Regions from separate parts of the Leptothermofonsia sp. ETS-13 genome, predicted to be linked through region 2. Evidence: predicted binding sites of a transcription regulator. Region 2 holds the regulator's gene; each other region holds the start of a gene.
The links. The regulator NtcA, encoded in region 2, controls nitrogen genes in cyanobacteria. The targets are predictions, from matches to a motif close to TTTGTANNNNNNNNTACAAA.

Region 1 (5,244 bases), 2.2 Mb from region 2:
CGCTAGGAGAAACATCGGTGAGCGATCGCGTTGAAACCACGACGACTTCACCGTTCAAAATAGCGAAGCGTGCTTCAAGTGTACTTGCCCAATTCATCTCAAGAAGCTTTCGCATCAACTGGGGCTCATTTTTGGCAGGCAGTTTTAAGACCGACGACCAGACAGTTATTGAATCCTCATCCGCCAGACCAGTCAGTTGAACAAGTACCTCAACCGTTCCGTACTTGAATTTCCAAAGATATCCTTCTTCACTGCGGTTAACCATTGCTGTTTGATCACTGTCCAGGCTAGCGATCACCGTTTCAATCACTTCTACCGGATTGTTAACCGTCGTTTCTTCGATTAGATTGCTAACCAGCTCATCACCACTTGAAACGCCGTCTGGATTTGATTGAAGAATAGCCATAGGAAACTCTGCTCAGTAGCACTAATAATATAAAAATCGAACAGCAAAGCATCATGCTGCTCTGAGTTTAACCTACCGCTGATTTTTGAATGTCGCTCCGGGTGTCCTGATTTCTTTATTTTCAGCACATTTTCACTACGCTGACTTCTTCGTCTTATCCAGACTGTTACGATTACGATTTAGCCCGTTCAAAAACATTGGTACAAATTTTTCCATAAATGCTTTTGGATCCCGGTTCCAGGCACGTTGGGCAATGTTGAAGCGAGTAATCTGAAGGTCAGGTGCTAGGAGGGATTGAGGCAATCGTTCAATCAGGTACTGGGGACGTTCCCATAAAGGCATGGTTTCTGCAATATCCAATAACTTACTAACTCGACGCAGTTCCGCACCCAGAGTGATATCCATCCCGGCTTCGTAAGCGGCCTGTTCGATCGCCGCATACTTCCGCTTGGCGGTTTCTACCTTCTGCCGATGCTCTGGGCTCTTGTCAGCGAGTTGAGCCAGCCAACGGTTTCCCCAACGAACGTGACCAGCTTCTTCAGGGAAAATGCGCTCAATCGTTTCACGAATGCGAATGTTTTCTTCCGTTTGAGGGGCTTGCTTCAAAGCATAGATATGAGCAGAGAAATACTCACAGCCACGTTTTTCGGTGACATTAATGGCTGCCAGGGAGGCAATAATTCCGTCTTCCAGGTTCTTTTCACTGAAGGAGTCTTGATCAAGCAGGCGTTCAAATTCGTCAATATAAAGTGCTCCGGGGGGTTTACCAATGTTGGCTCCCAGATCCACTAGCAGGTCGGTTAACCACATGGCATGGCGCGCTTCATCCGAAACATGGCGAGAGAGATTCCTTACCAGTTCAGGGGGGGTGCCATCCAGTCGCTCAATCAAATCAGTCAAATCTTTACAGCTACGCTGTTCACTGAAACGGTAGCGATTCAAAGTGATTAAATGAATTTCGCGATCGCGCACGACCTGGCTCATAATCTCCCGTGCGCCTAAACTTTGTTGAAACTTGCGGGGGTAAGCAACCGTCATAACTTTATATGTCTTTTTGTAACTAAACCCTTTAAATGGTAGCGCAGTTTCCGGGGGCGGATCATGACAAAAGCCGCCCATTGCTGGACGGCTAATTCGCTAAGTAGGTAGCCATCATCACTAACTATAAATGGGGAGTGGGAGCGCAGACCCCAGACAAGGAGTTTCACCCCTTCCCCTCCCAAATTAGCCTTAATTTAATTGCGTCTAGCTACTTAACTTAAGAAGGGCTAACTTTTAGACATCATAGTAAAGAGCAAATTCGTAAGGATGAGGACGAATGCTCATAGGAATCACTTCGTTGTCAAGCTTGTAGCTGATCCAGGTATTGATGAAATCTTCGGTAAAGACCCCACCAGCCGTGAGAAATTCGTGATCCGCTTCCAGATTTTTGAGGGCATCCATCAGTGAACCGGGAGTGGACGGCACCTTTGCCAACTCCTCTGGGCTGAGATCGTAAATGTCCACATCCAGCGGATCACCCGGATCGATCTTATTTTTGATCCCATCAATACCTGCACACAGCATCGCAGCAAAAGCCAGATAGGGATTACAAGATGCATCGGGACAGCGGAACTCTAGCCGCTTGGCTTTGGGATTGCTACCCGACAGAGGAATGCGCACCGAGGCGGAACGGTTGCCCTGGGAGTAAGCCAGGTTTACCGGAGCCTCAAAACCGGGTACCAACCGCTTGTAGGAGTTGGTGGTGGGGTTGGTGAATGCCAGCAGTGCCGGAGCATGCTTGAGCAATCCACCGATATAGTGCAGCGCGGTTTCACTCAGGTTGGCATAGCCATCTCCAAAGAATGTGGGCTGACCATTAGACCAGATGGACTGGTGGCAGTGCATTCCAGAACCATTATCGTTAAAAACGGGCTTGGGCATGAAGGTCACGCTCTTGCCATACTTCTTCGCAGTGTTTTTAATACAGTACTTATAGGTCATCAGGTAGTCAGCCGCTTTGACCAGTTCAGCAAAGCGAAAACCCAACTCGCACTGTCCACCCGTGGCGACTTCGTGGTGGTGCTTTTCGATAGGCACACCGCACTTCGCCATGGTCAGTAACATCTCAGTCCGGATATCTTGCAACGTATCAGTGGGTGCAACAGGGAAATAGCCCTCTTTGTAGCGGGGCTTGTAACCCAGGTTGCCACCGGGCTCTTCCTTACCAGAGTTCCAGCGTCCTTCGACAGTGTCTACGTAGTAGTAACCAGAGTTCTGAGTCTGGTCAAAGCGAACATCTTCAAATACAAAGAATTCAGCTTCAGGCCCAAAGTAAGCGGTGTCTCCAATCCCAGTAGATGCCAGGTATTCAAGCGCTTTTTGAGCGATCGCCCGCGGACAGCGGCTGTAAAGTTCACCAGTCCGGGGTTCCTTGATGGTGCAAATCATGCTTAAAGTGGGCTCTTCCATGAATGGATCGATCCAGGCCGTATCGGGATCGGGAACCATCGCCATGTCCGATTCGTTGATGGCTTTCCAACCCCGGATACTGGAACCATCAAAGGGGACACCACTGGTAAAGCTGCTTTCGTCGATCTGGTTGTGGTACAACGTCAGATGCTGCCAGATGCCCGGCATATCAATAAACTTCAGATCGATCATCTGGATGTTATCTCTTTTGATCCATTCCAAAATTTCCTGCGGGGTTGCCATGAATTACTCCTTGTGCTGTACGGTCTCAAAGCTAAATAACAGGTGGTGAGACAAAAGAATCTTTCCCTGAGCCTTCCAACCCTTTTGGGCACCTTTGTTGAGGAAATAACCACCTCAGTAAAAATACTCCTGAGAGTTGTAGCCTGGTTGTATCTGAATCATCCTAGAGATTGACCTAGGCACATTTTGTATCAAAGATTACAAATTTTCCCTCCGCTTGATTAGACTTAACCATAGTTAAGGTGGCAAAAGCCGTAATCCATCCATCACTACGTGGTAAACTGACTCTTGCGACTGGAGGCGACAGATTCCCGGCCCTGCGATTTGGCTTCGCCTACAGATCAGCAGAAATAGATAAACCTATTTAATGAGGACGAGTGGGAGAAGAGTTCCATGCGGGATGCAGTAACAAGCCTGATTAGAAACTACGACGTTACAGGTCGCTACCTGGATCGTGATGCGATGGATAGCCTGAAGTCCTATTTCAATTCAGGCATGGCCCGGGTTCAAGCGGCTGCAATTATCAATGCTAATGCTGCAGACATCGTGAAACGGGCAGGCTTACAGCTATTTGAAGAACAACCTGAGCTGATTCGTCCAGGTGGCTATGCCTACACAACTCGACGTTATGCCGCTTGCCTGCGAGATATGGACTACTACCTTCGCTACGCAAGCTACGCTCTGGTAGCTGGAGATACGGACGTTCTTGATGAACGGGTTCTAGAAGGGTTGCGCGAAACCTATAATTCTCTAGGGGTACCCATTGGTCCTACCGTTTTTGGCATCCAGATCATGAAAGATATTGTGAAGGAATTAGTTGCAGACGCGGGCATTAACGCTGAGGGTATCGTGGATCAACCCTTCGATTACATGACTCGCGAACTGAGCGAGAAAGACCTGGGTTAAGTTGCTGCTAATCCAAAATGGGCTTCTGAACTGAGGAGACAGGGGCGATCGCTCCTGTCTCCTGTTTTATTTCAAGTAGAAAAGTGGTGGACGTAACGATCAAGTTGGACGGTAACAGTCATCCCAACCCATCCACCCATCCACCGCTTTCCCCTGACTCCTGACTCCTACCTCCTGGCTCCTGGCTTCTGCCTCCTACCCCTTCACCCCGCCTCGTCTTCTAAGTGCGCTAACCGAGCATCGGGCTCCAGTACCCAGATCGCATCCTTGCCCTGCTCCGTTTGGGTAATCACCGTTTCATCGCCCCTGCGCCCCAACCTGGCGGCAAGCTCCAGTGCCTGCTGGCGAGTCTCTACAACCTTAAAAAGTCCGTAGTACTTACCATCAAGCAGAATGGCTTCTATCCGGTCATCCAGGTCAGGCAAATAGATTTGGCAAAGCTGATAGCGAGGTTGTGTTCCCAAAATCTTGCAGGTGGGGGCAGGAAAGGAGGATTGGATAGGCCGAAAATCTGCATGAGCTAATACATCGAATGAAGCGTCTGGCTCAAACATCCAAATAGCATTCCCTTTGGCGATTTTAGTAATCAGAGTTTCTCTTCCCTTTGCTAGCAAACGACGACAAATTTCAATCGCTTGCGGGTACTCCTTAACGACTTTGACCAGACTGTAATATTTCCCCGAAACCCGGATGGCAGCAGTCCGCTGTTCATCCCCTGGCAATTGAATATGGCAACAGCAATACTGCTCACGGGATTCCAGAACCTTAGGCTCTAAGGTGAGAGATTTTTCGGCAGACTGGGGGAAAGTCGGGGATAGCATAGGCGCCTCAAACAGGAAGGAAAATTGAGTTCTTAAAAAACCTCAAAGAAAGTTAACTTTCTTTATGTCTATCTTCCATAGAAGGGACTTCCGCTAAAACCGTGATAATGCGCATTTTGAGGTTCATTCGTCGATTAGACTTTAAGAAGAAACTTGCTCATTAGGAATGAAAAGAGCGGAGAGCGATTAATTGTTATGAACATCTGACTCTGCTGCCACTCCCCCTTGCTGCTCCTTATCTCTAGTGTTGCAAACACTAAATTTTGCAATATGCGGGTTTGGGGGGCTTCGCTCCCAAGCGAGGGTTCCACCCCTGCACCCCAACAAAACTCCTGCACCCCAACAAAACTTTCGTTTTGCTGTGAGCAGGTGGGACTAATTATATAAGACCTGTGTAGGTTATAAGACCTGCGTAGG
Region 2 (5,244 bases):
AGCTACTTAGATACGGCAGGTGACAGGAACACTGTGGCACTCACAACGTCCAGAAATCTGGTTTTCGCTTTCAAGCAACTTGCAGTATCTCTCCACGAACTATGGCTGGCACCCCTAGAAAAGATGGTCACATCCTCATCCATCGTCTGCTGGCTTGTCTAACCAGTACAGGTCTGATCCTGGTTCAGGCTCTCCCGATCGCCGCATCCAGCATTGATCAGGATGCGGCCAGTTTGATTAAGAAAGAGCAACCAGCTGAACCAGCCTCTCCGCCGCCACCCCGGCAGCAAGATCCCCCACCCACGCCGCCACCTCCACCCGCGGCTTCAGGGGCCAGTGATGGAAGTGCTATCCCTGCATCAACTCAACCATCTACTCCATCTACTCCTGCTACTTCAGCCGAACTGGGTGGTGGTTCCAGTTCATCCCAACCACCGTCATCCGCGGCTCCGACATCACGCCCAGCCTCTCGGAAAGCAACCGTTAAACGCCTCAATTTTGTTGATGTGGAGTTTGGGGTTCTGGCCAAGGGAGACCCGGTAGCGAGCGATCGCTACTACCACACCTATTATTTTGAGGGTAAGAAAGACCAAGCCATTGCCATTCGACTGGTGGGTAGCCGAGATCCTCGCCTGAATCTGAACCCTGCCATGTTTCTTTATGGACCTGATGGGCAGGAACCGATCGCCCGTCGATTTGGAGGAGAAAGCACTGAAAAGAGTGCCTTTCTTCAGATCCGCCTGCCCGAAGACGGAACCTATTCCATTGTGGTAACCAGCCGGGAACCCCGAAAAGAAGGACGCTATAGTCTGGCCCTGCGGGATGACCGAATCTCCTATCTCTTAGACAAAACTGGCGACCTGACAGATGAAAGTCCGAAGCTAAAACAGGATGGAAGCTCCTTTCAGTCCTACGAATTTCAGGGCAAGCGGGGACAGTATGTAAACATTCGGGCGGATAGTCTGCGGGCTGAATTTTCACCCTCGGTTTATTTGCTCAACTCGAAGCGGGAGATCATTGCCACCAGCAGCGACATGAATTACATTTACTCAGCATTGATTGAACGAACTCAACTCCCAGAGGATGACACTTACTACATTGTGGTCAATTCGATGAATCCTACTGGACGGGGGCGATTTCGGGTGAGTGTGTATTGAACTGAGGGGTGGAAGAAATTTTAAGTGCAAGGCGAAGGGCGAAAGGGTGAGGTGGCTATAGAGGTCGTAAGCCTTTCATCCCCTTAAATCCAGTGTCCTAAGCAACCTGGCGACAGCTATATCCATGATCCTGAGCTAATGAACCAGGCGCTCTAAGTAGCGTTCAATCAGCAAGATAGCGACAATGTCGTCGATTGGACGGGGAATGCGACGTAGTGCCTTGGGGATCAGACGGTAAATGCCTTTTGGGGGATACATTTTCCAGTAGCGATCGCGCGCTTCCAGGCTGCTATGGCGCTCATCCACTAACACAACGCGCAGCGGGTCTTCAAGCTCAGTCGTTAGCCGCTGCTTCCAATCCTTGGCGGTGGTTTGGTCACCCATAACGACTATCGAGATTGGAAACTGCTGTCGTAGAGTTTGGATGGTAGCGATCGCCGACTCTGTAACCACAACCTCGTGATAACGTAATGTGCGGTCAACTCCCATAACCGCTAGACCGCACTTGCGGCGACCAGGGTCGAATCCCAGAATAACAGGCTGATCAGACGTTGGGTGAGAACTAGGGTACATGGGACCAAAATGTATCAAACAGGTTCACGACTCTTAATTAACGGTACCTGTATCTGGATGATTTGTTCTAAACAAGACCTTGCCATCCTGCGTTGCCAATAAATCAATTTTGAGGGGGCCAGAAACGTTAGTGACCTCCGCTGCAACAGCTTTCAAATCCACCATCTGGTTATATTGCTTCAGTTGGCTGATAAAGATAATCACATCCTGAATTCGACCAATTTCAACAGAATCGGTCAAAATTCCTAGGCTGCGAGCCCGAAAATTAGCGGCGGCAATTAGCAAATTAATGCGCTGTTGAATCTGCTCATCCGTCATCCGGGAGGGATCGATGGTAGTGGCGGCCACCACATCGCCTGCCAGAAAGATAGACCGATTGGGCACTGCGTCTGCAAAAACTTGGATGGGGGTTTCGCCCACCAGGTAGTTGGCAGCCGAAAAGATTCTGACTACATAGTCTTTTCCGTCGTCAATCCGACTGATCAACTGTTCCACCTCTGGTCTGGTAATTTGGATGATCTGTCCGCTGGTGCCGGGCCGTGTCAATCGGATCGCCGTCCGATTGGCTTCGGTTAAGAGCTGATCAACGGCCTGTTTCGCTGTTGAAGTTGATGGAATCCGCACAACCGCGGAAGCCAGAATCTGGCCGCGCTGAATTGCCACATTGCCCTGGCGTAGACCCTGACGCTCTAGTTCTAATTCTTGAATTTCTCTGGCCAGGAAGGCTTGCTGGGCTTCCAGTTTCTTGACTTGAGCTTCCTTGTCCCTGATTTCTGCGTCTCTTTGGGCAATAAGCCGATTCTTTTCTACTTGCAGCTGGCGAATCTCAGCCCGCAGTTGGTTCTGAATCCGATTTAATTCTGCTTCAGCGCGAACGGTTTCCGCCCGGGCTCGGGTACGTTCTGCGATCGCCCCCCTGAGCGCCCGGTCTGCTTCAGTAAGTTGTTGCTGTGCTCCCGTGAGCTGTTCTCTGCTGCCCGCCAGTTGCTTCTGCGCCAATACCCGATCAGCCCGCGCTTTTGCTAGTTCCTCCTCAGCCTGGTTTTTCTGAATCTGCGTTTGGTATAGATCCCGCCGAGTTCGCCTGATGGTTTCCTGCAGCGAGTCAATTTCAAACAACCATTTGCGCAGGTACTCACTGGTGGCAAACAAAACCCCCAGAGTGGAAGCCGAGATCACAGTGCCGGTAAGAATGGTGACGAGCGTCGCAGTTTTACGGGGACGGAGATTAAACAGGCTGAGGCGAGCTTTGCCAACGCGGGTTCCCAGGCGATCGCCCACCGTGGCAATGACCCCCCCCAGCACCAGCACTGCCAGAATCAAAATATATCCGGTGGACATTCACACTCCAAAGCGCCCTGCACTCCCGGCCACGCCTGCACAAGCACACCAAAGCAAACGCAATCACAGCGAACTCAACTACAGCCTACCTCAATGTTTCTACCAGTGGGTGTTGCTGATCAGGTAAATTGTTGGCTCAAAGTGACCGGATTGTGGACGGTAATCTTTTTCTTGTGAATGGAAATCATCTTATCCTGGCGCAGATCCCCCAAAAGACGGGTTACCGTGACACGAGTAGAGCCAATTGCCTCTGCGATCGCCTGATGGGACAACTTCAGGTCAATGGTGATGCCATCATTGCTGGGCACACCAAAATCACGACAGAGAATCAGCAAAAAACTCACCAATCGGGAACCCATATCCCGGTGTGCCAGAGTTTCAATCATCATCTCAGTCTGCAAAATCCGGGATGATAAGCCTCGCAGCAGTACCATCGACAGGTCCGGGTTATCCTTTAACGCCTTTTCCACCTGTTCAATGGGAACCGAAAGCAACTCAACTGGTGTAAAGGCTACTGCGTGATAGAAGCGATCGGACTTGTGCCCAGTGATTAAGGAAAGAACCCCAAACACGCTATTCTCCCGTAGCAGCGCAACGGTAATTTCTTCCCCAGCCTCATAGACCCTGGACAGCTTGACTGCTCCTTTAAGAAGAAAGTAGACACGTTCTGCCGGGTCACCCGGAAAGAAGATTGTTTTGCCCCGCTCAAAGGTTTCAACAATGGGTGGAAATGCTCCACCCCCCATCTGACGGAACACAGATGCGAGTGGTTTATCTTGCGTTACTACCATATCCCCTACCTGGTGCCCAAAGAATTGCCCAGCTAACTAACAGGTGAAATCCCTAAGTTAAGTGAACTCATTAAAAGATCTGTAACTTAGGACACTTAAACTTACTCAACCGCACGTTTTTGTGCCTGATGTTACATATTGGTTGGCTATAACCCTTGACTAACCGATTCCATAACCCAGGTTTAGCCTGCTCAATCACTGCTTAAATCACGATTTCCAGCAGTTTAAGACTATATTAGCTAGAGTGAATCGATTTGCTTACCTGCAATTTATTCGAAATCACGATTATTGGAACAGAATGATTGAACGGACTGATAAAAATAGGTGCTACCCGTTTCCATCTTTGAGTATTCTCATAAAGCAGTCCTAAGTAGTTGCTCTTAAAGATAGAGAGTTATGTTGAATTTGACTGGAAAAAATGCCCTGGTGACTGGCATTGCCAACAATCGTTCAATTGCCTGGGGCATTGCCCAACAACTCCACAAAGCAGGGGCAAATATTGGAGTTACCTACCTGCCCGATGAAGAACGCCGCGTCAAAAAACTTGCTGAACTGGTAGAACCCGTTCAACCATCCCTATTTCTTCCCTGTAACGTTCAACATGATGCTCAAATTCAAGCTACCTTCGATGCAGTCAAAGACAAATGGGGTCGGTTGGATATCTTGATTCACTGTTTAGCCTTCGCCAATAAAGAAGATTTATCTGGTAGTTTTGTAAACACTTCACGAGAAGGATTTGCGGCTGCCCTGGATATTAGTGCCTACTCATTAATTAAGCTGTGCGCTGCCGCCCAACCCCCTAATGACCGAAGGGGGCAGCGTTCTTACCCTGACCTACCTGGGGGGAGTGAAAGTAATTCCCAATTACAACGTGATGGGAATTGCCAAGGCTGCTCTGGAGATGAATGTACGCTATCTCGCCTCTGAATTAGGTCCCCAAAACATTCGGGTCAACGCCATTTCTGCTGGTCCCATTCGTACCTTAGCATCCTCGGCAGTCGGCGGCATCCTGGACATGATCCACCATGTTGAAACCGTCGCCCCCCTCCGGCGAACTGTTACCCAGCTTGAAGTGGGCAACACCGCTGCCTTTCTCTGTAGTGACCTTGCAAGTGGCATCACCGGACAAATCGTCTACGTTGATGCAGGCTACGAGATTATGGGAATGACGGAAGGGCGAAAGGAGTAGATGGGTGGATGAGTGGATGAGTGGATGGGTGAGGGAGTAATGGAGTGGGGGAAGTGATGGAGTGGGGAAGTGATGGAGTCAAGAAACCTCGCTCTATTATCCCGTTACCCTGGCACTCCCTTCCCCCTCTCTCCTCGCTTCACTAACAACGAATAACCAACAACTAACAACTCCTCTAAAATCCCATTGCCTG
Region 3 (5,244 bases), 380 kb from region 2:
AGGATTCCGCAGGAATCCTTTCTCACAAAGCTTCTCAATCTCACGACTGATTTAGAACTGCTATAGCGGTAGTCATTATGGTTAGGACATGGTTAGGACGGGGTGCAGGGGTGGAACCCCTGGCTGGGGGCTTCGCCCCCACTCCCTCTCTAATTCCAATGTCCTAACCTACCCGCGTAGAGCTATATAGAGAGTACAGGAAGGGGAGCGGGAAAGTAGTCGGCTGGGGAGTAACGGAGTGCTGGGTACTGGAGGTAAAGAGGAATCGCCCTCTCACCCCTCACTCTCCACCCCTCACTTCACTGGCGACCAACAAATAACCCCTAAGGGACTCGCCGAGAAATAACATCCCACTTTCATCTACCCATCCACCCCGTTCAACTTGGGATTTTATTTGTACGTTGATCCTTAACAACTTCTTCAACTCCTGGTACTGCCAATGACTCCTTCCACTAACCAATCCATTGTTTCCAACTGAGGATCGGTTTGTTTAAACTCTTTGCCTGCTGGAATAACCACTTTCCCGGTATTGTCTTTTATTTCTCCCTTGTAAATCACAAGCGTACCTTCCATTAGCTTCGCTTTAGCGGCGTCCGCATCTTTTTTGGCGGCTTCGCTGACGGCAGGGCCGTAATCAGATAGCTTGACAAACCCATCCTTATATCCCCCTCTGACCAGATGGGGAATCCCCTCGCTCATGAGGGTCTTGCCACCCAGGATTGCTTCAGCATAGTTGGTGTAAATCTTTGTCCAGTCCCACTCGGCACCGGTGAGGTAGCCTTTGGGGGCCAGAGAAGATTGGTTGGTATGGTAGCCGGTACAGTAGATACTCCGCTTCTCTGCGGTTTCCATAATGACTTTGGGGCCGTCTACATGGCATGTAATCACGTCAATGCTCTGGTCGGCCATGCTATTGGCAGCTTCGGCTTCTTTAACGGGGAGCGCCCAATCGCCGGTGAGGACGACCTGAGTAGTGACTTTAGGGTTAACGGTACGGGCACCCAGGGTGTAGCTGTTAATATTTCGAAGCACTTGAGGAATAGGTTTAGCGGCGATGAAACCAAGCTTACCTGTTTTGGACGTGTGGGCAGCAACGATACCTGCCACGTATTGCGCTTCGTCGATATAACCAAAATAGCTGCCGACGTTGTTGGGGTGTTTCCCTTCTTGATAAAGCCCACCGCAGTGAAAGAATTGGATTTCTGGGTTTTCCTGGGCAATCTTCAGAATGTGAGGGTCAAAGTAGCCAAAAGATGTGGGGAAGAGGACTGTCACCCCATCCTGGTTGATCATGTTCAGCATGACTTCCTGCACTTCCGTTGTTTCAGGAACGTTTGCCTGCTCAATGGTTTTTACCCCTGTCACTTTGGAGACGCCTTCTTTCCCTTCAAAGTGAGCCTGGTTATAGCCATAGTCATCTTTGGGCCCCACGTAGATGAAGCCCATTGAAATTTCTTTGCCGCCAGTAGCAGGGCTGGGGCTACTCGTGCCACCATCCGGAGTTGAGATGGGACTGGGACTGCATCCGGCCCAAAACTGCGAGGTTGCGCCAAAGGCTCCGACTGCCAGTAGTCCACGAATGACCTGACGGCGGGGAATGGATAAGGGACGGTTATGGTTCACGTTCAACTCCTCCTTGGCAGAGATAAATGGGTCACTTTGTTGCTATGTCATATGCGTTAGATTACAGAGGCGATCGCAGCGCATGGGGATGATCAAATCACTGTGCTGGAGCCAAACATTGTTACTTTAGATACATTTCAATCTCCCTATGAAACCCTTTGACTGGATTGTGATTGGCGCAGGAATTACGGGAGCGGCACTGAGTTATGAACTCGTCAAACGGGGGTTTTCGGTACTTCTGTTAGAGCGACATTCCCTCCTTCAGGGCTCAACCCGGTTTGGTTATGGTGGGCTGGCTTACTGGTCTGGAACCACAGACCTGACACGTCAGATTTGTGCTGAAGGAAAAGCGATTCATCAAACCCTGTCGCAAGAACTAGAGGCGGATACCCAGTTCCGGGAGCTCGATCTGGTGTTAACTATTACCCCGGATGCGGATCTGGAGGCCACTGCCCAGTCCTATGCCCATTTTGCCGATCCGCCCAGGTTGGTGAGCGTGAAGGAAGCCTGTGAACTGGAACCGCTGCTGAACCCGGCGGCGATCGCGGGTGCCCTCACAGTTAAGCATGGACACATTGCTCCAGAGGTCACAGCCCGCGCCTACACTCAGGCATTCACTCGACTGGGAGGAAGGGTAAAGGTGGGGCAGGTGACCAGACTGTTGCACGGCGAAAACCTGCGGATCATCGGGGTGGCCTGTGGAGAAGAGGTCTACCACAGTGCGAATGTTGCCGTTTGTGCCGGGGCTCTAAGTCGATCGCTCCTGAAAGCTGCCGGAATCCCTGTGCGGCTTTACTTTACCCATGCCGAACTGGTGGAGACACCTCCCGTTGACCTGAACCTGCGAACTTTAGTGATGCCAGCCGATACCCAACGGTTTCAGCTTGAAGCCGAGGCCAGCAAAGCAGAGCTGGATGCCCTGTGGGATCAACCGGGATACGAACCAGCACCCGCAATTCTGGACGCAGGAGCTATTCAGATGAGGGATGGGACCCTGCGCATGGGTCAGGTCAGCCGCACTTTAACCGACCCCGATGCGCCGGTGGATGCCCAAAAGAGTGAAACAGAAATCCGAACCCAGGTTGGACGTATCTTGCCTGCCTTAAAGGATCTGCCGGGAATCTGGCACCACTGCCTGATTGCATTCAGCCGCGATCGCCTCCCCCTGATCGGCGCAATTCCTGGCCATGAGGGTGTTCACCTGTTTTCCGGGTTCAGCAATCCGCTAGCGATCGTTCCTCCGCTGGCGCGACGCTTTGCCCAAAATGCAGCCGGAAAACCCGATGAACTCCTGGCACAGCTATCTCCTGCAAGATTTGGGCAATAAGCAACAACGCACTCTAGGCAGTAACCCTCTGAAATTGGGTTAGCCAGAAAAGTTCTCCCAGCTTACCGGTGAAAGAGCAGTGTAAGTATTCTTCCACCCCAAAGAAACCCCTGGAGTATTGATTTTGTTTGGGTGATATAACTGTCGCCAGGTGGCTTAGAACATTGGTTTTAAATGTGGGGCGTGGGGGCGAATCACCCAGCCAGGGGTCCACCCCTGCACCCCGTCCTAACCAGAATGACTACCGCTATACTACTTTTCAGTAACGCCCAAATTTCAAGCAGGGTCACCATAGAAGAGGAAACAGAAGAGAAACCGATTCTGGCTCCTGGCTTCTATTCTTAAATCAGAAGCTAAACTGCGCCCGAACATTCCCCACATAAATGGTAGGGTTGTCGTCAAAATTGTTAGCGTTGAAGATTACATAGAACGCCGGTACAAGGGCAATGTTGTTGGTAATCGGGAAGTAGTAACTGGCTTCAAACTCAGACATAGTGCCGCCATCCCCCGCACCGGAGGCAAAGAACTCTTCACCCTTCAAAATATCCATCGGCACCAGGTAGGTAACAACACCCAAAGCGCCCTTCTTGAACAGATCGGGGAAGCCAAGCCCAACCTGGAAGGATTGAGTATTGACTCGCTCATCAATCGGCTTGAGCTTGGTGGTGGCGTAGTTGTAACGTCCGAAGATGCCAATCCAGGGAGCGATCGCCCAATCAAAGTTCACTGAAAAAGTATGGGCAAAAGCATACTTCAACCCTCCATCTGACACATTGCCTGTAATGGGGTCAAAGATCGAGAAACCGGGACCCGCATCCAGATAACCATAAGGAATTGGCTCACCAATCGCACCACCAATCTGTCCTCCATAAGCCTGAATCCTGGAATAGTTGTACAGGAAGCGAATGTTGATGGTGTTTGTGGGTGAGAAGGTCAACTCAGCCGTGGTGGTGTTGGTACCCCCAAACAATCCAAAGTTGGGATTGCTGGAGGTGTTAAACCCAAACTGGCTGGGCAAAAATTCGGTATTTTCTCCCAGGTAGGCAGCCGCAAACCGGAACTGCTTACTGATGTTCCACTCAAACACCAGACCCGAACCCCGGTCGATCGCATTGGTTTGGGTGCTGCCAATGGAATCAAAGGAACTAGTCCCCGTCAGGAAAAAGGTGTAGCGGTTGAAGTCAAAATGGCGATACCAGTTAACCCGTGGACCCACCGTCAGCTTCATAGAATCGTTGATCGGGAAGCTATAGAACAGGTCATGGATAACAAAATCACTTCTGCCATTGACCGTGCCTGCTGTCTGATCCGTAAACGGTACACCAAAAGCGTTAAAGAACCCCGCAGAAGCGTACTGGTTCACCGGAGAAATGGAGTTTCCCGCAGTCAACTGAGTCACCAGTTGATCCTTACCTGAGAAGGATGTGCTGAGAGTCAGCCAGGTAAGGAAACCAAAGGTAATTTCAGGGTCACCTGTGGTCAAAACGATGGGGTTGCCCAACGCATCGCGAGCACCCGCAAACCGCACGTCTGCCCTGGCACCGGGAACAGCTTCATATAAAACATCATCCCCAGCCGTGGCCCCAGTCACATTAAACCAGACCAAACCGTTTAACTTGGTTGTGGTCGAAAACTGTTGGGCTTCCAGGGTGGTGGTGCGAACTTCGATCTGGTCTACCCGACCCCTTAAAACAGCCAGTTCAGCCGCAAACTCTTCCTGAAGCTTTTGCAGAGCCAGCAGGTCTTCCTTCTTTACCAGATCGCTGGTAGCCGCTGCCAGCAACTCGGTAATCCGGTCCATACAGGCATTGACCCCGGCTGCAAACTCGTAACGGCTCAGAGCCCGGTTACCCCGATAGGTTCTGTCTGGATAGCCAACGATACAGCCATAGCGTTCTACCAGGGATTGCAGTGCCTGAAATGCCCAGTCAGTCGGCCTCACATCCCTCAATTGGGAAACCGAGGTGACCTGTTCCATGCCATTATCGACTTCAACTGCATCGGAACCAGCAGAATTATCAAGACTGGCAACATTTGAAATTTGATCAATTGATACTGGCTCTACAGAGCTTATTGGGACATCGTCCGAAGCGTTCCGAACTTGATCAGCAAAAGCTTTGGTTGGTACCAGCCCTGCTGCCGTTATTGATACAAATAATGCTAACCAAAAGCCGAAAGGAGTAGCCAGCAATGACTTCCATTTAAAAATAAAATTAGACATCGATCCTCACATCGACTTTGAATTTAAAACACCAAAAACAAAGAATACTAGAGATAGCGGGTGTGAGATGTGA

Region 1: glnA (type I glutamate--ammonia ligase) is a predicted target of NtcA. The motif match lies at 3,286-3,305, and genes of this name have one in related genera.
Region 3: P4D80_RS17365 (BMP family ABC transporter substrate-binding protein) is a predicted target of NtcA. The motif match lies at 1,741-1,760, and genes of this name have one in related genera.

Annotation. Positions count from the first base shown of each region.
Region 1 covers NZ_CP120836.1:1,187,864-1,193,107, forward strand. Annotated here, with positions in the region: gene P4D80_RS05370 (YbjN domain-containing protein) at 1-406, opposite strand, end outside; gene P4D80_RS05375 (ferritin-like domain-containing protein) at 542-1,444, opposite strand; gene glnA (type I glutamate--ammonia ligase) at 1,682-3,100, opposite strand; gene apcB (allophycocyanin subunit beta) at 3,494-4,006, shown strand; gene P4D80_RS05390 (hypothetical protein) at 4,210-4,827, opposite strand.
Region 2 covers NZ_CP120836.1:3,428,581-3,433,824, reverse strand. Annotated here, with positions in the region: gene P4D80_RS15545 (hypothetical protein) at 1-2, shown strand, start outside; gene P4D80_RS15540 (PPC domain-containing protein) at 102-1,157, shown strand; gene P4D80_RS15535 (pre-16S rRNA-processing nuclease YqgF) at 1,293-1,730, opposite strand; gene P4D80_RS15530 (DUF3084 domain-containing protein) at 1,764-3,071, opposite strand; gene ntcA (global nitrogen regulator NtcA) at 3,191-3,862, opposite strand; gene P4D80_RS15520 (SDR family oxidoreductase) at 4,259-4,789, shown strand; gene P4D80_RS15515 (SDR family oxidoreductase) at 4,710-5,051, shown strand; gene thrC (threonine synthase) at 5,227-5,244, opposite strand, start outside.
Region 3 covers NZ_CP120836.1:3,812,725-3,817,968, forward strand. Annotated here, with positions in the region: gene P4D80_RS17365 (BMP family ABC transporter substrate-binding protein) at 421-1,623, opposite strand; gene P4D80_RS17370 (NAD(P)/FAD-dependent oxidoreductase) at 1,772-2,950, shown strand; gene P4D80_RS17375 (iron uptake porin) at 3,297-5,171, opposite strand.